Regions from separate parts of the Cupriavidus sp. L7L genome, predicted to be linked through region 1. Evidence: predicted binding sites of a transcription regulator. Region 1 holds the regulator's gene; each other region holds the start of a gene.
What was found. The regulator HrcA, encoded in region 1, represses chaperone genes, less so after heat shock. The targets are predictions, from matches to a motif close to TTAGCACTCNNNNNNNNNGAGTGCTAA.
Positions count from the first base shown of each region.

Region 2: groES (co-chaperone GroES) is a predicted target of HrcA. The motif match lies at 2,927-2,953, and genes of this name have one in related genera.
Region 3: rpoH (RNA polymerase sigma factor RpoH) is a predicted target of HrcA. The motif match lies at 2,771-2,797, and genes of this name have one in related genera.

Region 1 is NZ_SMNY01000044.1:36,863-46,480, forward strand. It holds gene E1J61_RS30445 (phospholipase A) at 1-366, shown strand, start outside; gene E1J61_RS30450 (co-chaperone YbbN) at 394-831, opposite strand; gene grpE (nucleotide exchange factor GrpE) at 915-1,469, opposite strand; gene E1J61_RS30460 (hypothetical protein) at 1,743-1,916, shown strand; gene E1J61_RS30465 (RNA-binding S4 domain-containing protein) at 2,004-2,399, opposite strand; gene hemH (ferrochelatase) at 2,396-3,511, opposite strand; gene hrcA (heat-inducible transcriptional repressor HrcA) at 3,615-4,652, opposite strand; gene E1J61_RS30480 (NAD kinase) at 4,756-5,673, shown strand; gene recN (DNA repair protein RecN) at 5,761-7,533, shown strand; gene E1J61_RS30490 (hypothetical protein) at 7,624-8,067, shown strand; gene mprA (MprA protease, GlyGly-CTERM protein-sorting domain-containing form) at 8,203-9,618, shown strand, end outside.
Region 2 is NZ_SMNY01000009.1:498,240-507,857, forward strand. It holds gene kdpB (potassium-transporting ATPase subunit KdpB) at 1-1,632, shown strand, start outside; gene kdpC (potassium-transporting ATPase subunit KdpC) at 1,660-2,283, shown strand; partial or broken gene E1J61_RS10210 (TorF family putative porin) at 2,343-2,614, shown strand; gene groES (co-chaperone GroES) at 3,057-3,347, shown strand; gene groL (chaperonin GroEL) at 3,393-5,036, shown strand; gene E1J61_RS10230 (Tad domain-containing protein) at 5,685-6,923, shown strand; gene E1J61_RS10235 (TadE/TadG family type IV pilus assembly protein) at 6,933-7,424, shown strand; gene E1J61_RS10240 (TadE/TadG family type IV pilus assembly protein) at 7,417-7,863, shown strand; gene E1J61_RS10245 (metallophosphoesterase) at 7,963-8,748, opposite strand; gene E1J61_RS10250 (type II secretion system F family protein) at 8,987-9,618, opposite strand, start outside.
Region 3 is NZ_SMNY01000009.1:74,549-84,166, reverse strand. It holds gene E1J61_RS08330 (ABC transporter ATP-binding protein) at 1-510, shown strand, start outside; gene ybiB (DNA-binding protein YbiB) at 616-1,608, shown strand; gene E1J61_RS08320 (pirin family protein) at 1,660-2,538, opposite strand; gene rpoH (RNA polymerase sigma factor RpoH) at 2,886-3,815, shown strand; gene E1J61_RS08310 (SCO family protein) at 3,909-4,523, opposite strand; gene cyoE (heme o synthase) at 4,650-5,594, opposite strand; gene E1J61_RS08300 (heme A synthase) at 5,591-6,694, opposite strand; gene E1J61_RS08295 (cytochrome C oxidase subunit I) at 6,705-7,373, opposite strand; gene E1J61_RS08290 (SURF1 family protein) at 7,447-8,229, opposite strand; gene E1J61_RS08285 (twin transmembrane helix small protein) at 8,347-8,556, shown strand; gene E1J61_RS08280 (cytochrome c oxidase subunit 3) at 8,680-9,540, opposite strand.

The DNA.
Region 1 (9,618 bases):
GTGTTCGTCAAGCCGACGTTCTACATCGGCGACCAGAACGACTGGCACTGGCGCGTCGCGCCCAAGCTCTATGCCTACGTGGAAAAGGGCGACAACCCTGACATCGCCCACTACCGCGGCTATATGGACCTGGGCATCGCGTATGGGCGCCCGGATTCATGGGAGTTTTCCGCCACGCTGCGCAAGGGCACGCGCAAGTGGTACGGCAGCGTCGATGCGCAGGTCACCTATCCGCTGGCGCGGCTGCTGCCGGGTACCGCGGGTTACCTGATGGCGGGTTACTTCGTCGGCTATGGCGAAAGCCTGCTCGACTACAACCACAAGCTGCCCTGGCAGTTCCGCATCGGCTACGCGCTGTCGCGCTGAAGGCCTGATGCCGCCTGGCTGGCCGGTTCACCCCGCCAGCGGCTTGCCGCCCGCCTTCAGCCGGGCATTGGCGACCGCGGCGGCAAACTGGCCGTGGCCATGCCAGCCGGTGGCACGGCCGAGCTTCTTGCCGTTCTGGAAGAACATGAACACCGGGATGCCGTGCAGGCCGAAGCGCTTGCCCAGTGCGGGGTGCTCATAGACATTGGCATGGAGCCAGTGCAGGCCGAGTGCCCGGATCGGCTCGGGATTGGCGAGCATGGCTTTCTTTGCCATCTCGCAATTGAAGCAATCCACGCCCCAGAAGAACACGCACACCAGCGCATCGCCGGCCTGCGCGATCGCGGCGTCGATGCTGGCGTCGTCGACCTGGCGCATGCCGAAGGCCTCGAAGGCGCGATGGTCGAGGTGGGGGGCCGCGGCCTGGTCCGCGGATGGTGCGCCGGCCGGCGATTCGCTTGACATGATTCGCTCCCGCAAAGGCAAGAAAGCAAAACGCCCGGGCCTGGACGGCACCGGGCGCAGCCTCAGCCGCTAAGCAGTCCGGCTTACTTCGGTGCCGCCACCGTCACCAGCGCCGGGCGCAACACGCGGTCGGCAATGGTATAGCCGCGCTGCAGCACGGTGACGACGGTGTTGGGTTCCTGGTCGGCCGGCACCATCGAAATGGCCTGGTGGCGGTGCGGGTCGAACTTCTCCCCGACCGGGTTCAGTTCCACGATCTTGCCGCGCTCGAACGCGGCTGCCAGCTGGCGCGCAGTCAGTTCGACGCCTTCGCGCAGCTTGGCAATATCGCCGGAACCGTCAGCCAGCGCGGCCTGCAGGCTGTCCATCACCGGCAGCAGGTTGTCGGCGAAGTTCTCGATGGCGAATTTGTGGGCCTTGGCAACGTCTTCCTGCGCCCGGCGGCGGATGTTTTCGCCCTCGGCGACCGCGCGCATGTACAGGTCGTAGTGTTCACGCGCCTTGGCTTCCAGGGCGGCCAGCTGGGCCGCCACATCCTCCACGGCGGCAGCCTCCGGCGCGGCGGTCTCCTGCGCGGCAGGGGCGCTGGCTTCGTCGTTGGGCGTCGGGTTGGATGGCGTCTGCTTCTGTTCTTCCATGTCGATCCGTATCAATGCATTGGCGCGGCCGTCCGTGGGTACGGCCGCGGTGGGTCAATCGGCGTGTTTAGCGGGCAATTGGTGGCGTCGCGCCGGATTTCAAGAGTGGCGCCGGCGAGACGCGGAAACAAGCGGTTACAAAGGCGTGAGTTATGCAATTGACGCCTTATTGCCTTGCTGCACTGCACTCACTAACATTCTCTTACGAAAAATGACAAAAATGCCGGGGGCCTGGAGATGGTTCATTTTTGTGCCTCTTCCGAAAGGTTGGCCATGCATAAGCTGCCAGTCGTGACGCTCTGCCTCGTGGCCGCCCTGGCGGTCATGACCGCCTTTATCTGCCTGTCAGACGCCTTCTCCCCGCGCGATACCGAGTATGGCAGTGGCAAGGCGGTGTTCAAGCACTACATCGTTCCTATCATCAGCCAGGAAGTCTCGCAGGAATAAGCGCCAGCGCAACTTTCCGGCACACACGCTCGCACCGCGGCGGCCCCGGCATTGTGCCGGCGCCGCCGCGTGTCGTTCCTGCCAGCCTCAGTGCCGGAAGTCATCGATGCGGCGGCGGTCGCGCTTGGTCGGGCGCCCCTGCAACTGCGCGGCGGGCTCCGGCTGCAGGCGGCGCCGCTCGGCCTCGGCCTGCCGGCGTGCCTGGCTGTCGGCACTCTCTTCATACAGCGTCTGCGCCACCGGTGCCGGTCCGCGCGCCGGGGCAATGCCCTTCACCTGCAGTTCCCAGCGCTGCTGGTGCGCTTCGAGCGCGACCTTGTCGCCGGGCCGCACTTCGCGCGAGTTCTTGACCAGTTGGCCGTTGACGGTCACCTTGCCCCGCTCCACCGCCTCGGCCGCAAGCGAGCGCGTCTTGAAGAAGCGCGCGCACCATAGCCATTTGTCGATGCGCTGGCGCGCATCCGCTTCAAAATCCACGTTCATGCTGCGGCTCCCCGGGTCTGCGCACGCGAGCGACGCGCTTCCAGCTCATGCGGGTGCGGCGTGTTGAGCGGCCATCCCTGCAGGTGCTGCAGGGCAATCTCCGCCATCGCCGCCACCCACGGCGCCGCGTCGTTCATGCAAGGAATAAAGTGGAAATCCTTGCCGCCCGCGACCTTGAACTCGGTCTGCCCTTCCATCGCGATTTCCTCGAGCGTCTCGATGCAGTCCGCCGGGAAACCCGGGCAGAACACATCGACCCGGCCGGCGCCAACCTTGCCCAGCTCCGCCAGCGTCGGGGCCGTGTACGGCTGCAGCCACTCCGCCTTGCCAAAACGAGACTGGAACGTCACCTGATATTGCCCCGGCTGCAAGCCCAGCGCGTCGCCCAACAGCCGGCCGGTCTTCAGGCACTCGCAGTGATACGGGTCGCCCAGCTCGAGCGTGCGCCGCGGCACGCCGTGGAACGACAGGATCAGCTTGTCGCCGTGCGCAAAATCGGGCATGCCGTGCCGTGACCAGTAGGCCCCGACCTGCTGGTGCAGCGCCGAGATATAAGCGGGGTGGTCATGGAAATGTTTGACCAGCCGCAGCTCGGGCTGGTTGCGCCATTGTCCCAGCACGCGGAACACTTCGTCGAAGGCGGTGGCGGTAGTGGTGCCGGAGTACTGCGGATACATCGGCAGCACCAGCACCTGCTCGCAGCCCTGGCGGCGCAGCGCTTCCATCACCGAGGCGATCGACGGGTTGCCGTAGCGCATGGCGCACGCCACCGTCACCTCGTGGCCGTTCTGGTTCAGCAGCCGCTGCAGCGCATGGGCCTGGCGCTCGCTATAGACCAGCAGCGGCGAGCCGGTCATATGCGCCTCGCGCAGCCAGATCGACTCGTACTTCAACGCCGACGCACGCGAACGCAGCGGCAGGATCACGCCATGCAGCAGCGGCAGCCAGGCGGCACGCGGGATCTCGACCACGCGCGGGTCGGACAGGAATTCCTTCAGGTAGCGCCCCACCGCCCTGGGCGTGGGCGCATCGGGGGTACCCAGGTTGACCAGCAGGATCGCCGTGCGCGGCGCCTGCCCGTGCTGGTAAACCGGTTCGGGTGAAAACGTCATGTCGCTTCCGGGTTGGCGCGCGGCCGGCAACGCGCCATGGCGGCGCGCCAGCGCAGGTGGCGCTCGGTAGGAATGGGGCAGCTTGTCAGACCGGCCAGCCGCGTCACTGGTTCTGGCTCAGCGCGCTGGACAGCAGCCGCGCGGTGATGTCTACGATCGGGATCACGCGCTCGTATGCCATGCGTGTCGGGCCGATCACGCCGAGGGTGCCGACGATCTGCCCGTCGACCTCGTACGGCGCGGTGATGACCGCCATGTCTTCCAGCGGCACCAGCTGGCTCTCGCCGCCGATGAAGATCTGCACACCCTGGGCGTGGCTGGAGACATCGAGCAGCTGCAGCAGGCTGGTCTTGTGCTCGAACACGTCGAACAGCCGGCGCAGCTTGTCCATGCTGGAAGACAGGTCTTCCACTTCGAGCAGCTTGCGTTCGCCGCTGATATAGACGTGGTCGTCTTCCTCGTCGTCGGCCACGCTGCCGGCCTCGACCGCCGCCTGCATCAGCTGCGACATGTCGCGGCGCAGGTCCTGCAGCTCGACGCGCAGGTGGCTGCGCACGGCGTCGAAGCTCATGCCGGTGTAGTGCGAGTTGAAGTAGTTGGCGGCCTCGATCAGTTGGGCCGGGGTATACGACAGCTCGGTCTGGATGATCCGGTTCTGCACGTCGCCCTCGGGGCTGACGATGATCAGCAGGATGCGCTTGTCGGACAGGCGCATGAATTCGATCTGCCGGAACGCCTGCGCGCGCCGGGGCGTCATCACCACGCCGGCGAAGTGCGACAGGTTGGACAGCGTGCGCGCTGCCGCCGTGATCATGCGCTGCGGACCCAGCTGCTGGGCGCCGAGCTGGCCCTGGATCTGGCCGGTCAGCTCGGCCAGTTCGGTGTTGCGCTCCAGCGGCTTGGCCGTCAGCATGGAATCGACGAACAGCCGGTACCCGCGCGGCGTCGGGATGCGGCCGGCCGACGTGTGCGGGCTGGCGATAAAGCCCATTTCCTCCAGGTCGGACATCACATTGCGAATGGTCGCGGGTGACAGGTCCAGCCCCGAGAATTTCGACAGGGTGCGGGACCCGACCGGCTGGCCTTCGGCGATGTAGCGCTCGATCAGGGTCTTGAGCAGCGTTTTGGAACGTTCATCCATGATGCCCCGATTTTACGCAAGTTTTAGACCTTCTGGCGCCCCGCCTGGGTTGCGGCGCCGGCGCCTGCTGGCAACGGCAGCGGCGGTATGGTCTAATCCCGGCATGTCCGCCCCCCCGAGAGCCAGCGCCTTGCGCACTTCGTTCAACACCGTCGCCCTGGTGGGCCGCTACTCGACTGCCGGCATCGAAGGACCGCTGGAGGAGATCGCCTCTTATATCCTGCGCAACGGCCAGGATGTGGTGTTCGAGCGCGAGACCGCGCTGGCCACCGGGCTGACCGCCTACCCTGCCCTGTCGGCCGAGGAAATCGGCCAGCACGCCGACGTGGCGGTGGTGCTGGGCGGCGACGGCACGCTGCTGGGCATTGCCCGCCAGCTGGCCGGGTACGACGTGCCACTGATCGGGGTCAACCACGGGCGGCTCGGCTTCATGACCGACATCGCGCTGGAAGACGTGCACACGGTGCTGCCCGACATGCTCGACGGCCGCTACGAGGCCGAGAACCGGCTGCTGCTCGAATCCCGCGTGGTGCGCGACGACAGCGTCATTTTTTCGGCGCTGGCGCTGAACGACGTGGTGGTGAACCGCTCAGGCATTTCCGGCATGGTCGAGCTGGCGGTGTCCGTTGACGGCAACTTTATGTACAACCAGCGTTCGGACGGCCTGATCGTGTCGACCGCGACCGGCTCGACCGCCTACGCGCTGTCCGCCGGCGGCCCGATCCTGCACCCGACGCTGTCGGGCGTGGTGCTGGTGCCGATCGCCCCGCACGCGCTGTCGAACCGCCCGATCGTGCTGCCGCACGATGCCGAGGTCACCATCGAAGTGGCCAGCGCGCGCGACGCCAGCGTCAATTTCGACATGCAGTCGCTGACCTCGCTGCTGCCCGGCGACCGCATCGTGGTGCGGCGCTCGGAGAAGAGCATCAACCTGCTGCACCCGGTGGGCTACAACTACTACGCCACGCTGCGCAAGAAGCTGCACTGGCACGAATACCCGTCCGAAGACAACCGCCTCTGAGCCGCCCCCAGAGCCCGAGCTAGCCACCCCGATCCTACGCCAGCCCGACTTTCCGGACCGATCCCACTTTCGCCACGATCCGCCACGATGCTGCGCAGCCTGTCCATCCGCGATTTCGTCATCGTCGACACGCTCGACCTCGATTTCACCCCTGGCTTCACCGTCTTTACCGGCGAGACCGGCGCCGGCAAGTCGATCCTGATCGACGCCCTGGCCCTGGTGCTGGGCGAGCGGGCCGACGCCGGCATCGTGCGCGAAGGCGCCGCACGCGCCAGCATCAGCGCCACCTTCACGACCCACCCGGCGCTCGACGCCTGGCTGGCCGAGCGCGAGCTCAATGCCGAAGACGATGACGGCGCCGGCGCGGTGCTGCTGCGGCGTACGGTCGATGCCGGCGGCCGCAGCAAGGCCTTTATCAACGGCGCCGCGGCCACGCTGGCGCAGCTGCGCGAAGTGGGCGACCAGCTGGTCGACATCCACGGGCAGCACGCGCACCAGCTGCTGCTGCGCCCGGACGCGCAGCGCCTGCTGTTCGACGCCCACGCCGGGCTGACCCAGCAGGCCGGCGCGGTGGCCGAGGCCTGGCGCGCGTGGCGCGCCTGCGTGCGCCAGCGCGAGGCGGTCGAGCACCAGTCGCGCGAGATGCAGCTCGAGCGCGAGCGGCTGGAGTGGCAGGTCGGCGAGCTCGACAAGCTCAACCCGCAGCCGGGCGAATGGGAAGAGATCCAGGCCGAGTACAACCGCCTGTCGCATGCCGCCGGCCTGATCGACGGCAGCCGCGCGGCGCTGGAGGCGCTGTCCGAAGCCGACGGCTCGGTGCTATCGGCGCTGAACACCATCGTGCACCGGCTGCAGCAGCTGGCCGACGTCGACCCGGCGCTGCGCGACGTGCTGGCCGCGCTCGAGCCGGCCCAGGTGCAGGCCGAGGAAGCCGCGCATTCGCTGACCCGCTACGTCGACCGGCTCGAGCTGGATCCCGAACGGCTGCAGGCCGTCGAGGAACGCATGCAGGCGCTGCACGCCACCGCGCGCAAGTACCGCCTGCCTCCCGAGCAGTTGCCCGATGAGCTGCTGGCGCGCCGCCAGCAGCTCGACGACCTGCAGGCCGCGCAGGACCTGAACAAGGTGATGGCGCGCGAAGCCGCCGCCAAGGCCGCCTACCTGACGCTGGCGCAGCACCTCAGCCATGCGCGCTCGCAAGCGGCGCAGGCGCTGTCGGCCGCGGTCACCGAGGCCATGCAGGGCCTGTCGATGGCGGGCGGCAGCTTTGTCGCCGCGCTGAACACGCTGGAAGACGGCCAGAGCTACGGCCTGGAGCAGGTCGAGTTCCTGGTGGCCGGCCATGCCGGCGTCAGCGCGCGGCCGCTGGCTCGGGTCGCGTCCGGCGGCGAACTGGCGCGCATCAGCCTGGCGATCTCGGTGATTACCAGCGAGGCTTCGCCCACGCCGACGCTGATCTTCGACGAAGTCGACACCGGCATCGGCGGCGCCGTCGCCGAAGTCGTCGGCCGGCGCCTGCAGGAACTGGGCCGCGCGCGCCAGGTGCTGTGCGTGACCCACCTGCCGCAGGTCGCCGCGCAGGCCGGCACGCACCTGCTGGTCAGCAAGGAAACCACCGATGGCGGTGATGGCTCGGTCACGCGCTCGGTTACGCGCTCGGTTACGCGCTCACGCATCCGCGTGCTCGACCCGGCCGGGCGCGTGGTCGAGACCGCGCGCATGCTGGGCGGCGCAACCGTCACCGCGACCACGTTGCAGCATGCCGAAGAGATGCTGGCGCAAGGCGCCGAAGCCCAGGCCGGCGCCCCGGTGCGCGGCACGGCCAAGGAAAGCCGGCGCGGCCGCCGCGCCGCCGGCTGATGCCCCGGCATCGTCGCCCACATCGCCCACGTCGCCCCCACATCGCGCTTGCATCGGCGCACCCGAACCAACTTTCACAGGAGCCTCACCATGACCCGCCACGCGCCGCCGGCAGGCCGCCGCCACCGCCCCTTGCGCGCCGTCCTGGCCCTGGCCACAGCGGCCACGGCCGCACTGCTGGCATTGTCTGGCTGCAAGGCCCAGTCGGGGCCTTACGCCCCGCCGCCGGGAAGCATCACCGACGACCGCGCGGTGGGCGACATCATGGTCAAGTTCAAGCCGCCCGCGGTCGAAATGTCCGAGGATGCCGGGAAGTTGCTGGCCGAGATCAAGGGCCCGATCCGCTATGTGGTCAAGCGCCCCATGTCGGGCGGGGTCTGGCTGGTGACGGCGATCTCCAAATCGGCGGATGCCACCATCGACCAGGCGGTTGATACGCTGCGCGCCATCCCGCGTGTCGAGACCGCCGAGCCGGACCGGATGATCCAGCCAAACCGCACCATGCCGACCAGCCGGGATATGCCCAAGAGCTGAGTTGCCCGCGGAGTCCGTCCGGAAGCGGCGGGTTCTAAACCTTCGGTATCCCTTGCGCAACCGGCGCGGATCGTATTCCCTACATTCGATCCCCCTGCGCGCCCGATAACGTGCGGGGTGCCTCTGGAGGAATACATGCTGCATCCCGCGCAGTCCGTCTTCCGTCACTGCTTCGCGTTGCCCCACTGGCGGGCAGCCCTGATCACCATCGCTGCGCTTTGTGGCGCAGCACCGGTCGCCGCAGGCGCCGCGCCCTCCTCGACTTCAGCCGCGGCCCCGGCCTACACCGGCCAGATCATCGTGCGCTGGCGCGATGGCACCACCTCCACCGTGAGCAGCAAGGAGCCGGCCGCATCAGCGACGAGTCCGCTGCAGCAACTGCGCGAGCGCACCGGCATCGCCGCCACGCTGCGCCGCCCCATGGGCGGCAACATGGACCTGCTGCAGGTGCCGGACGAACTCGCCTCCGACCCGGAAGCCGCCGCCGCCCGCCTGCGCCAGGACCCGCGCGTGGCCGATGCCGTGCCGGACCGCTGGCTGCACCTGCACGATACCCTGCCCAACGACCCGCAATTCTCCGCCAACCAGCCTTACCTGATGGGCACCGGCACCGCCGTCGGCGGCGTCAACCTGCCGCGCGCCTGGGACCGCACGCGTGGCAGCGGCGGCATCGTGATCGCGGTGGTCGATACCGGCGTGCTGCGACACCCCGACCTGGCCTCCCGGCTTCTGCCGGGCTTTGACTTCATCAGCAGCGCCATCGTCTCCAACGACGGCGACGACGCGCGCGACAGCGACGCTACCGATCCCGGCGACAATGTCCCGGCCGGCTTCACCTGCCCCGGCAGTTCAACACCGACCACCGAGGCCACGTCCAACAGCTGGCACGGCACGCGCGTGGCCAGCGTGATGGGCGCGGTCACCAACAACGGCGAAGGCATTGCCGGCGTCGACTGGAGCGCCCCCATCCTGCCGGTGCGGGTGTCGGGACGCTGCGGCGCGCTGCTGTCCGATACGGTCGACGGCATGCGCTGGGCGGGCGGCCTGCCGGTGCCGAATGTGCCGGCCAATCCAACCCCGGCGCGGGTGGTCAATATCAGCCTTGGCGGCGGCACCTGCAGCAGCATCGAGCAGCAGGCGGTCAACGACCTGAACGCGCGCGGCGTGGTGGTGGTGGCGGCGGCGGGCAACAACCGCAGCGCGGTCGAAGCGCCGGCCGATTGCAGCGGTGTGATCGCCGTCACGGCCCACGCCAACGACGGCGAGAACGCCACCTATGCCAACATCGGCCCGCAGGTGGCGATCAGCGCGCCGGGCGGCGGCTGCGGCAATTCGCGCGTGCAGAACGGGGCATGCACCACCACGCTTTCGGTAATCCGCACGCTGGGCAACAACGGCACCACCTCGATCGGGGCCTACACGATATCGTCGTCGCAGGGCACCAGCTTCGCGGCACCGATGGTGTCTGGCGTGGTGGCGATGATGTTCGCGCTGAACGGGTCGCTGACGCCGGCGCAAGTGACCGCGGCGTTGAAGGCCTCGGCGCGGCCG
Region 2 (9,618 bases), on a different contig from region 1:
GACGAAAGCGCCATCACCGGCGAATCGGCGCCGGTGATCCGCGAGTCTGGCGGCGACTTTTCGTCGGTGACCGGAGGTACGCGCGTGCTGTCCGACTGGATCGTGGTGCGCATCACGACCAACCCGGGCGAAAGCTTCATCGACCGCATGATCACGATGGTCGAGGGCGCCAAGCGGCAGAAGACGCCGAACGAGCTGGCCCTGACGATCCTGCTGGTCGGGTTGACCGTTGTCCTGCTGCTGGCCACGGCCACGCTGCAGCCGTTCTCGCTCTACAGCGTGCTGGCGGCCAAGGCGGGCGTGCCGGTGACGATCACCGTGCTGGTGGCGCTGCTGGTGTGCCTGATCCCGACCACGATCGGCGGGCTGCTTTCCGCGATCGGCGTGGCCGGCATGAGCCGGATGATGGAAGCGAACGTGATCGCCACTTCGGGCCGCGCGGTGGAAGCCGCCGGCGACGTGGACGTACTGCTGCTCGACAAGACCGGCACCATCACCCATGGCAACCGCCAGGCCTCGCGCTTTATCCCGGCGCCCGGCGTATCGCCATTGCAGCTCGCGGAAGCGGCGTGGCTGTCGTCGCTGGCCGACGAAACGCCGGAAGGGCGCAGCATCATCACACTGGCACGCCAGCTGCCCGGGCTGGCCGCGCCGGCGATGGCAAGCCTGAAGCCGGAATTCGTGCCATTCAGCGCGCAGACGCGCATGAGCGGCGTGGACCTGCGCGACGGCGGCGGCGAACGCCACGTGCGCAAGGGCGCCGCCGATGCCGTGCGCCGGTACGTCACGGAACGCGCCGGCAAGTTCCCAGACGCGGTGTTGCAGGCGGTCGACGAGGTTGCGCGCGCCGGCAGCACGCCGCTGGTGGTTGCCGACGCCAACGGCGATTCGGTGCGCGTTCTGGGCGTGATCGAACTGAAGGACATCGTCAAGACCGGCATCCGCGAGCGCTTCGGCGAGCTGCGCAAAATGGGCATCAAGACCGTGATGATCACCGGCGACAACCGGCTGACCGCGGCTTCGATCGCGGCAGAAGCAGGCGTCGACGACTTCCTGGCCGAAGCCACGCCGGAGGCCAAGCTCAAGCTGATCCGCCAGTACCAGGCCGAAGGGCGGCTCGTCGCGATGACCGGCGACGGCACCAACGACGCTCCCGCACTCGCCCAGGCCGACGTGGCCGTGGCGATGAACAGCGGCACGCAGGCGGCCAAGGAAGCCGGCAACATGGTGGACCTGGACAGCAACCCGACCAAGCTGATCGAGATCGTCGAGATCGGCAAGCAGATGCTGATGACGCGCGGCTCGCTGACGACCTTCAGCGTGGCCAACGACATCGCCAAGTATTTCGCGATCATTCCCGCGGCGTTTGCCACCACGTATCCGCAGCTCAACCTGCTCAATGTGATGGGGCTGGCCACGCCGGCGTCGGCCATCATGTCCGCGGTGATCTTCAACGCGCTGATCATCGTCGTGCTGATTCCGCTGGCGCTCAAGGGCGTGGTCTACCGGCCGCTCGGCGCCGCGGTACTGCTGCGCCGCAACCTGCTGATCTACGGTGTTGGCGGCATCCTGGTGCCGTTTGCCGGCATCAAGCTGATCGACATGATCCTGGCCCTGTTCGGCTGGGTCTGATTTTCTCTCCAACGATTCGGAGCATTCATGAATACGCAAGTGCAATCCCGGCAGCCGTTGCCGGCTCCGGTGCAGGGCGGCCTGTTGCGGCCAATGCTGGTGGCGTTCGTCGGCCTGTCGCTGGTGACCGGCCTGCTGTATCCCGGCGTGATCACGGCAATCGCCAGGGCCGTGTTCCCGCATCAGGCCGGCGGCTCGCTGATCGGAAAGGATGGCAGCACGCTTGGCTCGGAACTGATCGGCCAGCCGTTCTCCGACCCGAAGTACTTCTGGGGCCGGCTGTCGGCCACGGCGCCGATGCCGTATAACGCCGCGGCTTCGGTCGGTTCGAACCTCGGTCCTACCAACCCGGCGTTGACCGATGCCGCACGCGCGCGCCTCGACGCACTGCGCGCCGTGGATCCGGACAACCAGGCGCCGGTGCCCGTGGACCTGGTCACGGCATCCGGCAGCGGGCTCGACCCGCACATCAGCCCTGCGGCCGCCGAATACCAGGTGGCGCGCGTCGCGCGCGCCAGGGGGATACCGACTGAACAGGTGAAGCAACTGGTTGCCGCCAACACGGACACGCCGCTACTGCCGGTGCTGGGCGATCCAGGCGTCAATGTCCTGAAGCTGAACCTTGCATTGGATGCCATGGCACGGCAGTAGCACGGTGCCGGTGATGCGGGACGATTTCGCTGCGTGCGGGATCGTCCCGCCTGTGTGCAACGAAGCACAGCTGGTATGCAGACCTGACCGCCATCGTGCCGCTCGATGTCTGGGACCTCACGCTGAACGCCCACCTGGGTTACCAGAAGGTGCAGGTCGCCAATGCCTCGTACGTGGACTGGAAGATCGGCCTGACCAAGGACCTGGGCAAGGGACTCGCGCTGGCTGTGGCCTATATCGACACAATGCCGACAAGGCGGTGTACACCAATGCCAAGGGCCGCTACATGGGCCGTGGCACCGCATGGGCTTCCCTGACCAAGACGTTCTGAGCGCGCCTTGCCGGCGCCGCTGGTTTTGATGCCGCCGGTTTTCGATATCGATTTAATGCGTCGGCCTGATCTACCGCCTGCCGTTGCGCCCGGCAAGTTCCGCGCTGGTTCAGAGGCTGGAGGAAGCCATGGCTGTCCTCCCTCCGCTTTCCATGGCACGGGACAAGCACCTGACGGCCTGAAGGCTTGCCACCCGTTGCCCCCGGGACTGTTGAGACCCGCCGTTCCCGCCGCTCCCACCTCAAATTCCCTCCGTCCGGGAAAACCCCCATTTGGCCGCTGTCTTGAAATGGCCATACCCCGTCCCTATAATTAGCACTCGTCGGGGGTGAGTGCTAACAGCATTCTGTGCCCCTTGCGACACCTGAAAATATCAGACGGCCGTCGCCTCGGTAGCCGGCCGATTGTGATTAAACACTCACTTTTGTATCTAGGAGTCCGTATGAACCTGCGTCCTCTGCACGACCGCGTGATCGTGAAGCGTCTGGACAACGAAACCAAGACCGCGTCCGGTATCGTGATTCCCGACAACGCTGCCGAGAAGCCCGATCAAGGCGAAGTGCTGGCAGTCGGTCCCGGCAAGAAGGATGACAAGGGCAACAACATCGCCCTCGACGTCAAGGTTGGCGACCGCGTGCTGTTCGGCAAGTATGCCGGGCAGGGCGTGAAGGTGGAAGGCCAGGAACTGCTGGTCATGCGCGAAGAAGACATCATGGCCGTGGTGAACAAGTAATCACCAACTGACCGCCACCCGTACAGATTTCAGGAGATTTCAAGAATGGCAGCTAAAGACGTAGTGTTCGGCGACGCCGCACGTGCCAAGATGGTCGAAGGCGTGAACATCCTCGCCAACGCCGTTAAAGTGACCCTGGGCCCGAAGGGCCGCAATGTGGTGCTGGAGCGCAGCTTCGGCGGCCCGACCGTGACCAAGGACGGTGTGTCCGTGGCCAAGGAAATCGAGCTGAAGGACAAGCTGCAGAACATGGGCGCCCAGATGGTCAAGGAAGTGGCTTCCAAGACCAGCGACAACGCCGGTGACGGTACCACCACCGCTACCGTGCTGGCCCAGTCGATCGTGCGCGAAGGCATGAAGTTCGTTGCCGCCGGCATGAACCCGATGGACCTGAAGCGCGGCATCGACAAGGCCGTCGCCGCCGCCGTGGAAGAGCTGAAGAAGGTCAGCAAGCCCACCACCACCAGCAAGGAAATCGCCCAGGTTGGCGCCATCTCGGCCAACAGCGACACCTCGATCGGTGAGCGCATCGCCGAAGCCATGGACAAGGTCGGCAAGGAAGGCGTGATCACCGTCGAAGACGGCAAGTCGCTGGCCGACGAGCTGGAAGTCGTGGAAGGCATGCAGTTCGACCGCGGCTACCTGTCGCCGTACTTCATCAACAACCCGGAAAAGCAAGTTGTCCAGCTGGACAGCCCGTTCGTGCTGCTGTTCGACAAGAAGGTTTCGAACATCCGCGACCTGCTGCCGGTGCTGGAGCAAGTGGCCAAGGCTGGCCGCCCGCTGCTGATCATCGCTGAAGACGTCGAGGGCGAAGCCCTGGCGACCCTGGTGGTCAACAACATCCGTGGCATCCTGAAGACCGCCGCCGTCAAGGCCCCGGGCTTCGGCGACCGCCGCAAGGCCATGCTGGAAGACATCGCCATCCTGACCGGCGGCACCGTCATCGCTGAAGAAATCGGCCTGACGCTGGAAAAGGCTACCCTGAACGACCTGGGCCAGGCCAAGCGCATCGAGATCGGCAAGGAAAACACCATCATCATCGACGGCGCCGGCGACGCAGGTGCGATCGAAGGCCGCGTGAAGCAGATCCGCGCCCAGATCGAAGAAGCGACCTCGGACTACGACCGTGAAAAGCTGCAAGAGCGCGTGGCCAAGCTGGCCGGCGGTGTTGCCGTGATCAAGGTTGGCGCTGCCACCGAAGTCGAAATGAAGGAAAAGAAGGCCCGCGTGGAAGACGCCCTGCACGCCACCCGCGCTGCGGTGGAAGAAGGCATCGTCCCCGGCGGCGGTGTGGCCCTGCTGCGTGCCCGCGCTGCGATCTCGGCACTGACCGGCGACAACGCCGACCAGAACGCCGGTATCAAGATCGTGCTGCGCGCCATGGAAGAGCCGCTGCGCCAGATCGTGCTGAACGCTGGTGAAGAAGCTTCGGTGGTCGTTGCCAAGGTCATCGAAGGCAAGGGCAACTACGGCTACAACGCTGCTTCGGGCGAGTACGGCGACCTGGTCGAAATGGGCGTGCTGGACCCGACCAAGGTCACCCGCACCGCACTGCAGAACGCCGCTTCGGTGGCTTCGCTGATGCTGACCACGGACTGCGCAGTTGCCGAAACGCCGAAGGAAGAGTCGGCTCCGGCAATGCCGGGCGGCATGGGCGGCATGGGCGGCATGGAAGGCATGATGTAATTTGTGCCGACCGACTGCTGGCGGGGTGTCATAACCCGGGCTGGCAGGCTGTCACAGCAAAAACCCCCGCGGGTGTGAATCCGCGGGGGTTTTTGTTTGGGGTGTGGGAACGCCGGTTTGACAGGAGGTGCATGTGTCACGAGGCTGGACCGACGCATGCCGCTGGACGTGAAGATGATCGGGCTATCGAACTACGGTTGACCACGAGATGCTAAGTTGCCGCCGAAGGTATGAGTCAAATCTGTAACGCTCTTCATCGGTGCGGGAATCCCTTTCCCACTTGCTTTCAGTCTCGGCTGGTACGCATTCCCGACTTTCGCATTCGGCAAGTGACGTTGGTTTCATAATTAGGATCTGCAACACTGATTTACCCAGGCTGTAACTCGGGCGTAGTACCTCAATGAGCAGTGCTCAGGTCTGTCTTCGTACTCCCCGCCGCGCTGTGAGCGCACCTACTTGTTCCGCCATTGGATCGATACCAATTGTCGTTGGCATGGCCAAGAATGCCTGTACGAAGCTGGTATCGGGATCTTTTCGGCATTGTCAGCCGTACGCGCATGCGTCGCTGGTTGCCGTAGTGCGAGGCTAAGACAAGAGGCCTGCGGACCGGTCCCGATGCTCATACCTATTATCAAAGGACGATGCCATATGTCCAGGTACAGCAACAAGAAGGAAAAAGGGGTCATTCTTCCAATTGTCGGCCTGACTCTGGCCGTGCTGCTAGGCATGGCCGGGCTGGTCATCGACCTCGGGGCAATGTTCGTCGCGAAGACCGAGCTGCAGTCCGCGGTGGACAGCTGCGCGCTGGCGGCGGCGCAGGAACTGGATGGTGCTCCGGATGCCCTGACACGGGCCACGAGTGCCGGAATGACCGCTGGGAATGCCAACAAGGTCAAATACCAGAAGGGCTCGGCAGCTATCGTCGACACGGACATCACTTTCAGCGATACGCTCAACGGCTCCTACAGTTCGACCTTCACGCCTGTCGCCAACGCGCGCTACGCAAAGTGCCATCACGTGACGAACGGGATCGCGGCTTACCTGATCCAGATGGTTGGGGGGCCTGCGAGCAATTCTGTGGCGGCGCTTGGCGTTGCAACACGCACCCATGCCCAGAGCACTTGCCCAATCCCCGTTGGCTTGCTGCCTAAGACCGGCGCCACGGCTCCCGACTATGGCTTCGCACCTGGCGACTGGGTAACCGTACTTTACGATGGTGCCAAGTCGGCCTCCCCCGGGGAAATGGGCTGGTACAACCTGGATGGCTCGAAGGACGCCAATGAGACAAAGAAGGAAATGGCCGTCGGCTATTGTGACTCCAAGATTGGCGATACGCTTGGGACTCCGGGGGCGAAAGTTGCTGTGGATGACCAGTGGAACAGCCGCTTTGGTATTTACAAGAACAACGGCGACATGTCGCTCATGCGGCCGGACTTTACCGGCTACGCCTACACAATTAAAAACTGGCCGAATGGCAAGCAGGCGTATTCCGGGTCATCAGGTGGTACCGACCCGACTGCAGCCAATTTCAAGATTAAGCGGCTCTCGTTCGCAAGCTATGCGGATACAAGCACGGATGTTCAGGTCGGCGACGCCATCACCAATCTGAACATGAAAGGTGGATACAAAGATCTGGCCAAGCCAGGTAGTACTGGCGAGCATGCAACGCTGGGGATGAGCCGCCGGCTTGTGATCGTGCCGGTTGTCTCGGCGGCTTCAAAAGTCGTCGATTTTGCCTGCATGCTCATGCTGCAGCCGATCAGCGGACCCACTGAATCAGTTCAGTTCGAATACCTGGGTAATGCGGCTACGATCAGTAGCGCTTGCACGACTAACGGCCTGGCCGGCGGCAATTTCGGCCCCATGATCCCGGCACTTGTCCAGTAGGGGGAATCGATGAAGAAGCGACAAAAAGGTGTGGCGCTCGTCGAGCTCGGCATCACGATTTCCTTGCTGCTGGCGATCTGTTTCGCCGTGACTGAGTTTGGCCGGGCCATCTACACGTACAACACGCTGGCAAAGTCGGTTCGGGATGCTTCCCGCTACCTGAGCACGCAGGCAGCGGGCAGCACGACTGCCCATAGCATGGCCAAACAGCTCGTCGTGTACGGTACGCCGGTGGCTGTCGAGAACCAGCCGACACTGGCGCCGGGCCTGAAGACGAGTATGGTGACAATCTGCGATGCAGCAAATCCGGCTTGCACTTCCAATATGGGCCAAGGCAGCAACCCTGCCATCAACACCGTAACAGTTCGGATCAGCGGCTATACGTTCACACCTATCCTGGACTTGCTCGGATTCACGCGCTTCTATACCGGCGGCAGCGATACTCTCACGTCAATTCCCTTCAGTGACATCTCAGCTACGATGAGGCAGGCTTATGAATAAGCGTCAGCGAGGTGCGACAGCGGTGGAGTTTGCCATTGCGGCAGTGCTCTTCTTTTCATTGCTGCTTGGCATACTGGAATTCGGGCGGGTGCTGTACACCTGGAATGCGGTGGCAGAAGCTACCCGGTGGGGGGCAAGACAGGCTGTGGTCTGTGGCAGGGGATCGTCGTCAGTGCTCAGCAAGATGCAGGAAATCCTGCCAACCCTCAAGTCCGGCAACGTTTCGGTCGACTGGTACGACGCAAGCGGCCTCAGTGCCAGTTGCGACAGCGCTTCCTGCACGGGTGTCTCCGTCAGCGTGACGGGACTGACTGCCTCTCCGGTATCCCCGGCAGCCTGGGTCGGATTTTCCAGTTTGGCCGTGCCCGGATTTGTAACTTACCTTCCACGCGAAATCATGGGCGAGGATCCCGGGAGCAGCGCTGTTTGCGGCATCTAAGCCCTGGTCCAGCAGCCCCCGCCGGTGCGAGCCAGCGGGGGCTTTTTGTTTTTTGGCGCTGGGGTTGCCGGGAAATCGGCTGCGATGACGGTGTGGGCGTCAGATATCGATCACGCAGCACCAGTCGAAGAACCGGTTTTCCGGCTCGCCAGTGCGGCGGCTTACGTATCCGCGTGGGTTGCACACTACGCGCGAGTCATCAATGCAGTAATCAAAACTGGTGTGCGTATGGCCGTGGATCCACAAGTCGGCCTGCGCCACCAGGTCGGGCCGCCGCGACAGGAAGCCGCCAGAGACCAGATCGTGTGAATAGCGTGGATCCAGGCTACCAAGGTCCGGGCCGTGGTGGGTGACTACTACCGTCTTGCCGTCGAAAGGTTGGGCTAGCTGCTTTGCTAGCCAGGCAGACGCGGTCTCATGGCGCACCAGCGCATCTTCGGGCATGAAATGCCGCAAGCGCCCGTCGCTGCCGCTGAGTTCTATCAGCCGGTGGTCCAGCATCACTGCTGCGCAGGCCTGCATCGATGCGTCGCGCCTCTCCGTGCCAAACAGGGTGTAGTCGCTCCACCAGGTCGTGCCCAGGACGCGCACCCGTCCCTTCGCCCCGCTGAACTCGGTCACAGCCCCATTGAGCAAATGCATGCCGGGATGTGCTGCGGCTGCATCTGCCATCAGCTCGTCTACGGCGTCGAAATTGCTTTCGTAATACTCATGGTTACCTGGCACATAGATTACAGGCTGCTCGAAGGTGCGTGCAGCCCAGTCGATGCCATCGCGGCCGTTGGCAATATCGCCGGCAAGCACCACGAGATCGGCGTCGCAGGTTGGCACCGCCTGCGGCATGTTGTGTTCGATATGCAGGTCGCTCAGGATGCGTAGCTTCATCGGAACTCCGGGGCGATTTTGTTCGGACGGCATGCGTCGCGCCAAGGTCGACGGTGCTTGCATTTTTAAGAAGACCGGCGATCTGGTCAAGTCCATCCGGCCGCGGCAGGAGCCATTGGCCCGCATCAAGTACGAGCAACACGCAAAAAAGCCCGGAACCAGGTCCGGGCAAGGGACTGTCTGGCCGGCGTTGCACCGGGAGACAGCCGGGGGAACCGTTCGCGGTTTCCCGGAAGTTCTACCCCCCCTGTCCGGTCATGGTCGGCAGCAGGATGCGATAGATTTGGATAAAGGCTGGCCCGAGCAGTACCAGCAGCAGCGACGGGAAGATCGTGAAGATCAGCGGAAACAGCAGCTTCAGCGCGATCTTGGCTGCCTGTTCCTCGGCCCGCATGCGGCGCTTGGTGCGCAGCATGTCGGACAATACGCGCAGGGACTCGCCCAGGCTGGTGCCGAAGCGGTCGGCCTGGATCAGCATCGATGCGAACTTGTCCACATCTTCCACGCCGGTGCGCAGCGACAGGTTGGACAGCGCCTTTTCCTTGGAGAAGCCCGAGCGCAACTCCAGCAGCATCAGTTGGAGTTCATCGGCCAGCACCGGACAGCGCAGCGCGAGCTCATCGGCCACGCGCATCAGGGCGGCATCGAGCCCGAGGCCGGCTTCGACGCAGACGGTCAGCAGGTCTATGACGTCGGGGAACTCTTCGAAGACCGTGCGCTGGCGTTGCGCTACCTTGCGCGCCAGTACGGCATTCGGCAGGTAGTAGCCGATTGCGGCCAGCACTGCGAGTAGCGAGAACATGACGTGCTGGTTTTGAAACCTCGGCTGGCCACTGACTGCTATCAACCCGATCATCGGCAGCGCGACAG
Region 3 (9,618 bases), on a different contig from region 1:
TACCTGGGCGTGGAGCGTGTGTTCGGTGCCAGCGAAGGCAAGGCTGAACTGAAGACGCGCACGCACGAGACGCTGGCGCTGGTGGGCCTGACGCACGCCGAGGGCAAGTATCCGCACGAGATCTCCGGCGGCATGAAGCAGCGCGTCGGCATTGCCCGCGCGCTGGCGATGGCGCCCAAGGTGCTGCTGATGGACGAACCCTTCGGCGCGCTCGATGCCCTGACCCGCGCACACCTGCAGGACGAACTGATCAAGATCGTGGCGCGCACGCGCAGCACGGTGGTGATGGTCACGCACGATGTCGACGAGGCCGTGCTGCTCGCCGACCGCATCGTGATGATGACCAACGGCCCGGCCGCCACCATCGGCGAGATCCTCAGGGTGGACCTGCCGCGCCCGCGCGACCGCGTGGCGCTGGCCGACGACAAGGACTACCACGCCTGCCGTACCGCGGTGCTGGACTTTCTCTACCGCAAGCAGCGCAATCCCGCGCTCCAGGAAGCAGCCTGAGCGTGCTCCCCGCCGTCGCGCTCGTCCGTGGCAACGGGCGGCGATGGGCGCGACGGCGCTGCTCCGCTATCATGAACCCAGAACAGACTCCTCCCCCAAGCCGCCATGACCACGCCAGCCAACCCGTTTTCCGCCGCCCGCTATATCAAGGAAGTCGGCCGTGGCGTCAACGGCGCGCGCGCGCTGCCGCGCGACGACGCCAAGACCCTGTTCGACGCGATGCTGGCTGGGCGCGTGTCCGACCTGGAGCTGGGCGCGATCCTGATGGCCTACCGCATCAAGGGCGAGGCCCCGCACGAACTGGCCGGCATGCTCGAGGCCGCCCATGCGCACTGCCAGCCGCTGCCCGCGCCGCCCGAGCGCCAGGTGGTAGTGATCCCCAGCTACAACGGCGCACGCAAGCAGCCAAACCTGGTGCCGCTGCTGGCGCTGCTGCTGGCTCGCGACGGCATCCCCGTACTGGTGCACGGGACGCGCGTCTTCAATGACCGCATCACCAGCATGACCCTGTTCGAGGCGCTGGGCATTCCCCTGTGCGCCAGCACGGCCGAAGCCTCGGCACGGCTGCGCGAGACCGGCGGCGACGGCCCGCTGGCGGTGCTGCCGGTCGATGTGCTGTCGCCGGGCCTGTCGCAGCTGCTGGAGCGGCGCACCGTGATCGGCTTGCGCAACTCGTCGCATACCGTGGCCAAGATGCTGCAGCCGGTGGGCGAGCACGCGCCGGCTGAAGGCTTGCGGCTGTATAGCTATACCCACCCGGAATACCGCGAGACGCTGACCGACTATTTCTCTCACGAGCCGGCCAACGTGCTGCTGGCACGCGGCACCGAAGGCGAAGTGGTGGCCGATGCGCGCCGCAGCGGCCGCATCGACTGGCTGCATGAAGGGCACCAGCAGACGCTGGTCAATCCCTCCGGCGGATCGCTGGCCGAAGTGCCGGATCTGCCGCCCGGCAATGATGCCGGCCTGACCGCGGCATGGATCCGGCGCGTGCTCGATGGCGCCGTGCCGGTGCCGGCGCCAATCGCCACGCAGGTCGAAGCCATCCGCGAGTGCCTGAAGCTCGGCACCCGCGTCACCTGGGCCAGTCCGGTCTAAACGCGCGGTCTGAGCGCGGTCTGAGCGCGGTCTGAGCCCGGACCGCCCGGTTCAGGGCTTGCGCGCGGGCAGCGGGATGCGCTCGCGCTCGTCGCCCGGCACGCGCGGAAACTGGTCGTCCTCCCAGCGTCTGGCAGCGGACTCGATGGCTTCCTTGCTGCTGGCCACGAAATTCCAGTAGATGAAGCGGCGGCCGTCGGTCGGGTCGCCTCCCAGCAGCATCACGCGCGAAGGCGCCGTCGCCATCAGCAGCGCCGGCTGCCCGGGCGTCAGCACCACCATGTGCTCGGCCGGCAGCGGCTCGCCGTCCAGCGACACCGCGCCGTCCACCGGGTAGATGCCGCGCTCGGCATGGTCGGCGGGGATCTCCACGCTCGCGCCCGCATCCAGCTCGATCGCCACGTACAGGGTGCGGCTGAAGACCTTGACCGGCGAAGTCTTGCCGAAGGCATCGCCGGCGATCACCACCATGCGCACCCCCGGCCGCTCGATGCGCGGCAGCGTTGCAGCGGGATGGTGGAAGAAGGACGGTTCGTCGGTCTCGTGCGACTGCGGCAATGCCACCCATGTCTGGATGCCGTGCAGGCGCGCGCCGTCGGCGCGCGCGGAATCGGGCGAGCGCTCCGAATGGACGATGCCGTGGCCGGCAGTCATCCAGTTGACGTCGCCCGGCCGGATCGCCTGCTCGCTGCCGAGACTGTCGCGGTGAATGATCTCGCCTTCGAACAGGTAGGTGACGGTCGCCAGCCCGATATGCGGATGCGGGCGCACATCGGCACCCTCGCCCGGCGGCATCTGCACCGGCCCCATATGGTCGAAGAAGATAAATGGCCCGACCGTCTGGGTCGCAGCGGCCGGCAGCAGGCGGCGCACGGTGAAATCGCCCAGGTCGCGCACATGCGGTTTCAACAAGTGTTCGATAGCAGACATAGCTCCTCCGGAGTATGAGAGATCGGCAAGCGTGCCAGCTTGCCGCCGCTTGCGTCGAGTGTAGCCGCTGGCGCAACAAATCATTCCACTGGCATGCAGAACCGGCGGGCACACATTCGCTCTAACACGAGTGTACCCAGCCACGAGTATCCCCGACGCCGCCTCATAGCGTTATTGCTATTCTATGCGGCGAGTCAATCGACGGGAACTATCAAGACCGTTGGGACTCCAATTAGCACTCACCCGGATGGAGTGCTAAGATGTGTTGCAGTGCCGCCGCCGTTCCCACAAGGACGTGCGGGACATGACCCGGCAACCCAACCGCCGGATGCGAAAGGAGCGATTGAGTGAACGCAGTCTTGTCTGCCGAACAAACCCTGACGACTAGCCGTCTGCCGACGGCGCCCCGTAGCGGGAGCAGCTTTGCGCTGACCTTCCCGGCGACCGTGGGCAATCTCGACAGCTATATCCAGGCTGTCCACCGAATTCCGTTGCTGACCGCGGAGGAAGAGCAGCGCCTGGCGCGCGATCTCCGCGATAACGATTCCGTCGATGCCGCCCGCCAGCTGGTGATGTCCCACCTGCGACTGGTGGTGTCGATCGCCCGCCAGTACCTGGGCTATGGCCTGCCGCACGCCGACCTGATCCAGGAAGGCAATATCGGCCTGATGAAGGCCGTGAAGCGCTTCGATCCCGAGCAGGGCGTACGCCTGGTCTCGTATGCGATGCACTGGATCAAGGCCGAGATCCACGAGTACGTGCTGAAGAACTGGCGCATGGTCAAGGTGGCAACCACCAAGGCCCAGCGCAAGCTGTTCTTCAACCTGCGCAGCCACAAGCAGGGTTCGCACACGTTCACGCCGGAGCAGGTCGAGGCAGTCGCGCGCGAGCTGAACGTGAAGCCGGAAGAAGTAATGGAGATGGAAACCCGCCTGTCGGGCGGCGACCTCGCGCTGGAAGGCCAGGTCGACGACGGCGAAGAGGAATTCGCCCCCATCGCCTACCTGGCTGACAACCACAACGAACCCACGCGCGTGCTGGAAGCCAAGCGCCAGGACCGCATGCAGGTCGAAGGCCTGGAAGAAGCGCTGGGCCGGCTGGACGAGCGCAGCCGCCGGATCATCGAGGCGCGCTGGCTGAACGTGGCCGACGACGGCTCGGGCGGCGCCACGCTGCATGAGCTGGCCGCCGAGTTCGGCGTCTCGGCGGAGCGCATCCGCCAGATCGAAGCCGCGGCGATGAAGAAGATGAAAGGGGCGCTGCAGGCATTTGCCTGATGCCGGGCACCCATGCAAAAAGCCGGTCCAAGTGGACCGGCTTTTTTTTGCCTGCGATCGCAGCGGTGCGACGTTATGCCGCACCGTCAGGCGTCAGGAAAGCAGCTGCTTCAGGTCGTGCGCGATCGGCTCCGGCCCCTGGCCGTGGCGGATGAACAGCCGCAGCCGGCCTTCCGGATCGAACACATAGCTGCCCGCCGAGTGATCCACCGTGTAGTTGTTGGGCGAGCTGCCCGGCACCTTGGCGTAGAACACCTTGAAGTCCTTGGCCAGCTTCTGCAGCGCGGCGTCGTCGGCCGGGCGCAGGCCCAGGAAGCGCGGGTCGAATGCTGGGACGTACTGCGCCAGCAGCGCCTGCGTGTCGCGCTCCGGATCGACCGTGACGAACAGCACCTGGACGCGGTCGGCATCGGGGCCCAGCTGCTCCATCACCGCCTTGAGCTCGGCCATGGTGGTCGGGCATACGTCGGGGCAATGGGTATAGCCGAAGAACATCACCACCGCCTTGCCCTTGAAGTCGGCAATGGTGCGGACTTTGCCATTGTGGTCGGGCAGCGAGAAATCCTTGCCGAAATCCGCCGCGCCGCTGATATCGACATTGCGGAACGACGCCTTCTGCTGGCCGCAGGCTGCCAGCGCCAGCGCGAGCGCGGCAACCAGGGAAAAGCGGCGGAAGGCTGAGAACAGGCCGGAAGCGGGTCTGGGCATGCGCGAAAGCTTGTGTGGAACGATCAGCAATGGAAAGGTCGGCGAAAGCACCCAGTATCGCCGATGGCGCCGCCGCGCTGCGCCGGCCGCGACAAGATGACGCAGCCCGCAGCGTGGCAAGGCCGGTCAGACCTGCGGCACGAACTTGAAGTAATGGTCGACCAGCAGCGCCGCGAACAGCAGCGACAGGTACAGGATCGAGAAGCGGAAGGTGCGCTGCGCCAGCTCGTCCGAGTAATTGCGGTACATCTTCCAGGCATAGGCCAGGAAGCCGCCGCCCAGCGCCAGCGCGGCCACCAGGTAGATGTAGCCGCTCATGCCGTAGACGAACGGCAGCAGCGTCGCCGCGATCATGATCAGCGTGTACAGCAGGATATGCAGCAGCGTGTAGCGCTCGCCGTGGGTGACCGGCAGCATCGGCAGGCCCGACTTGGCATAGTCGGCGCGCCGGTACAGCGCCAGCGCCCAGAAGTGCGGCGGCGTCCACGTAAAGATGATCAGCACCAGGAACCAGGCCTCGGCCGGCACTTCGCCGGCGACGGCGGCCCAGCCCAGCGCCGGCGGCATAGCGCCGGACAGCCCGCCGATGACGATGTTCTGCGGCGTGGCCGGCTTGAGCAGGATGGTGTAGACCACCGCATAGCCCAGGAAGGTGGCGAAGGTCAGCCACATCGTCAGGTCGTTGGCGAACTCGTGCAGCATCCACATGCCAGCGCCGCCAAGGATGGCGGAGAACACCAGCGTCTGCGGGGTGGTGATCTCGCCGGTGGCGGACGGGCGCCAGGCGGTGCGGCGCATCAGCGCATCGATCTTCTGCTCGACCAGGCAATTGATGGCAAAGGCGGCGCCGGCAAGCAGCCAGATGCCTGCGGCACCGCCGATCAGCACGCGCCACGGCACCATGCCGGGCGTGGCCAGGAACATGCCGATGATGGCGCAGAAGACTGCCAGCTGCGTCACGCGCGGCTTGGTCAGGGCGGCATATTGCCGGGCCAGGTGCCGTATCCGGCTCAGCTTGCCCAGTGAATGAGGGTGTGTAGCGGTAACCACGGAAGGGGTCTTGTCTTTCATGTGGCGCGGGCGGCGTTCGGCATGGCTTTGGGGGCGCCGGCGGCCCGGGTCGCGAGCCCTATATTGTAGTGGAGGCGGACCAGCAGCAGCAGGAGCACCGCCGCGCCGCCGTTGTGGGCGACCGCCGCCACCAGGGGCCAGTCGAACACGATATTGGACATCCCGGTGGCCAGTTGCAGCACCAGCATGCCGAGCAGCCAGCCTGCCTGCCGGTGCAGCCCCTCCAGCCGGCGCGCACGCAAGCCGAACCACGCCAGGTAGCCCAGCACCACGAATGCAAAGCCCCGGTGCACCCAGTGGATCGCAACCAGCGCAGCGTGCGGGATGTAGTCGCCAGCGGCCGTCATGCCAAGCTGGCGCCACAGCGTGAAGCCGTGCCGGAAGTCCATCTCGGGCACCAGCTGGCCGTTGCACAGCGGGAAATCCGTGCAGGCGAGCACCGCGTAGTTGGTGCTGACCCAGCCGCCCAGGAAAATCTGGATCACCAGCAACAACAGGCCGATGCGAACCGGCCAGTGCAGCCGCGCCGCCTCGGGTACGACCGGGTGCGGCGGGTCGCTGCGCGAGCCCAGTTGGATCAGCGCGGCCAGCAGTGCCATGCCCAGCATCAGGTGCGTGACCACGATGATCGGCTGCAGCTTCATGGTCACGGTGAACGCGCCGAATGCGCCCTGCACGCACACCAGCACCAGCACGCCGGTGGCGAACCATGGCGATTGCTTCAGCTCGCGGCGCTTGACCCATGCCAGCACCATCAGCGCGATGATCAGCACGCCCACCGCCATGGCGAAGTAGCGATGGATCATCTCGATCCACGCCTTCATCAGCGTCACCGGACCGCTGGGCAGCGCGGTCTCGGCCGCCCGGATCGGCTCCATTGCGGCATGCGGGTTGGAGTGTCCATAGCAGCCCGGCCAGTCCGGGCAGCCCAGGCCGGAGTCGGTCAGCCGCGTGAAGCTGCCGAACATGATCAGGTCCAGCGTCAGGAAGGCGGTGATCCAGACCAGCTTGCGGTATTTGTTGCGATCGCCCTTGACCAGCACGTAGCTGAGCGGCAGCAGTGCGATCAGGACGCCGATGACGGCCAGTTGCAGCAGCATGCCCTTCCCCTTAACCGATGCGCGAGACCTTGAGCAGCTTCTTCAGGTCGCCGCTCAGCTTCTTGGGGTCCGGATCCTGCGGGAAGCGCATCATCAGGTTGCCGAGCGGATCCACCAGGAAGATGGTGTCCTCGGCACGCTTGCCCGGCTCGGCCGGCAGCCATTGCTGCGCCACCTGGTGGTCGATGCGCAGGAAGCGCACGCCGGCGTAGGGCCCGTTGTAGGCGGTGCTCAGGCGCTCGTCGATCTTGCCGTCATCGGTGATCAGCCACACCGGCACGATGCGCTCGCGGTCCTGGCCTTGCCCGGCGCGGATCTGGCGGATGGTGAAGAGCTTCTTTGCGCAGGCCTCGTCGCACGCGGACGGATCCGCCGTCACCAGCAGCCACTTGCCGCGGTACTGCTCCAGCGGCACGGCGTTGCCTTGCTCGTCGGTGACGCGCACCGGCGGCATCGGCCGTTGTGGATCGACCAGCGCGCCGTAGTTGGTGGCGCCGCCCCTGGGCTTGATGACGTAGTAGGTGAAATAGGAGGCGATCACCGGCGAGGCGCACACCAGCAACAGCATCAGCATCTGCAGGCGGCCACGGCGCGTGCGCGCGTCGATGCGGGGATCCTGCGGCGAGGCCGACATCGCGGGAGGCCCGACGGGTGCCGGGGCGGAGTCTTGCTGTGACATGGGAGTACGTCTGTCCTTTTTCATCTGCAGTCAGGCCCGTCCGGGAACCTGCCCCGGTCGTGCTGCCATCCGTTCATGCGTTGTTGCGGGCCGCGGACGCTACCGCGCGCCGGCGCGCGTGCCAGCCCAGCACCGCCACCAATACCACCGTCAGCGCAGCCAGGCCGAACCACTGGAAGGCATAGCCATAGTGCCGGTCCGCGCCCGCATCGGCCGGCGCCCAGTCGCGAGCGAGGCCGTCGCCGGTATCGCTGCGCTGCGCGACCACCAGCGGCTGCAGCGCCAGCCCGGTTTCGGCGGCGTAGTCGGCGATTTCCAGGTTCTGGCGGATCCTGCTGCCGGCCTCGGCGCTGGCCGCTTGGCCCAGGCCATAGACCCGCGGCACGGCCGCCAGTGCCGTGCCTTCGATGGTCACCTCGCCGTCGGGCGTCGGAAAGGGCGCGATCCGGGTGCGGTCCTGCGCATCGCGCGGCAGCCAGCCGCGCAGCACCAGCACCGCCCGCGTGGCGCCGGCACCGTCCTGTGCCGGACTAATCACCAGCGGCGTGACCACCAGGAAGCCGGCACGGCTGTCGCCGCTGCGCCCGCCGGCGCCGTGGGGGCGATTATCCAGCAATACGGTGCGGGCCGTGTCGAACCGCCCCGTGACCCGCACCCTTCGATCCGTCACAACTTGTGACAGCGGCGCGGTGCCCAGTTCCACCGGCGGCTGTGCCGCCAGTGCCTGCAGCCGCGCGGCGCGCGCCTCTTTCTCGTGCGCGCGGTTGAGCTGCCAGTTGCCAAGCGCAGCGGTCACGGCAATCACCACCAGCGCGGCGGCCAGCGGCAGCACGCCGAGTAGGCGGCCTGCCTTCATTGCGCCGACATGCCCGGCGGCATGCATGCGGGGCCGGTGCGATAATGTGCCGCACCGTCATCCATCGCGGCCACTACTACGAGACTGCGGCAAGCTCCGCTGCCAACCCGCCCCGCCATGCGCTTCGTCATCATCGTCGCCTTCATCCTGATCATCGCCAGCCTGGCCTCCGCCCTGTTCTTCATGATGCGCGACCGCGGCAAGACGCCCAACATGATGCGCTCGCTGATGCTGCGCGTGGGTTTTTCGGTGGCGCTGTTCCTGTTCATCCTGTTCTCGAGCTGGATGGGCTGGATCCACAGCACGGGCATCCGCATGGCGCCCTGACGGACCGCATGGCTTGAGGCCAATGCAAACGACAAACGCCGCAGGCTGCCGGGCCTCCTGCGGCGTTTCTCTTTTGCGTTGGCGCCGGCACCCCGCTGCGGGGCGGCCGGCGGGTATGGCAGCTTACAGCCAGTACACCACGACGTAGAGCAACAGCCACACCACGTCAACGAAGTGCCAGTACCAGGCGGCGCCTTCGAAGGCAAAGTGGTGATCCGGCGTGAAGTGGCCCTTGAGCACGCGGCCCAGCACCACCGCCAGCATGATCGCGCCCATGGTCACGTGGAAACCGTGGAAGCCGGTCAGCAGGAAGAAGGTCGAACCGTAGATGCCCGAGGTCAGCTTCAGGTTCAGGTCCTGGTAGGCGTGCATGTACTCGTACACCTGCAGGCACATGAAGATCGCGCCCAGCAGGATGGTCAGCACCATGCCCTGGATCAGCTGGTTGCGCTTGCCGGCCAGCAGCGCGTGGTGCGCCCAGGTCAGCGTCACGCCCGACATCAGTAGCAGCGCGGTGTTGATGGTCGGGATCGGCCACGGGCCCATGGTCTGGAACGATTCCACCACGCCGGCCGGCCCCAGGTTGGGCCACACCGCGGCGAAGTCGGGCCACAGGATCTTGTTGTTCAGGTCGCCCAGCCACGGCATGGCGATGGCGCGGGCATAGAACAGCGCGCCGAAGAACGCCGCGAAGAACATCACCTCGGAGAAGATGAACCAGCCCATCGACCAGCGGAACGAGATGTCGATGTTCTTGCCGTACATCCCGCCTTCGGATTCGCTGATGGCGTCGCCGAACCAGCTCTTGAGCACGAACAGGAACCACAGCAGGCCGAAGACGCACAGGTACGGCGCCCAGGATTGCCCGTTCACCCAACCGGCGGCTCCGGCACCTGTCATCAGCAGGCCGAAGCTTGCCGTGATCGGGTGGCGCGACGGGCCCGGTACGAAGTAGTACGGAGCGTTTGCGCGATTCGCACTCATTCTTTTATCTCCAGCTCAGAGTCTTTGATTCAGTATTCGTTATCCGTGCCGGTTTTCCCGGGGCCGCCCGCCTCCTGT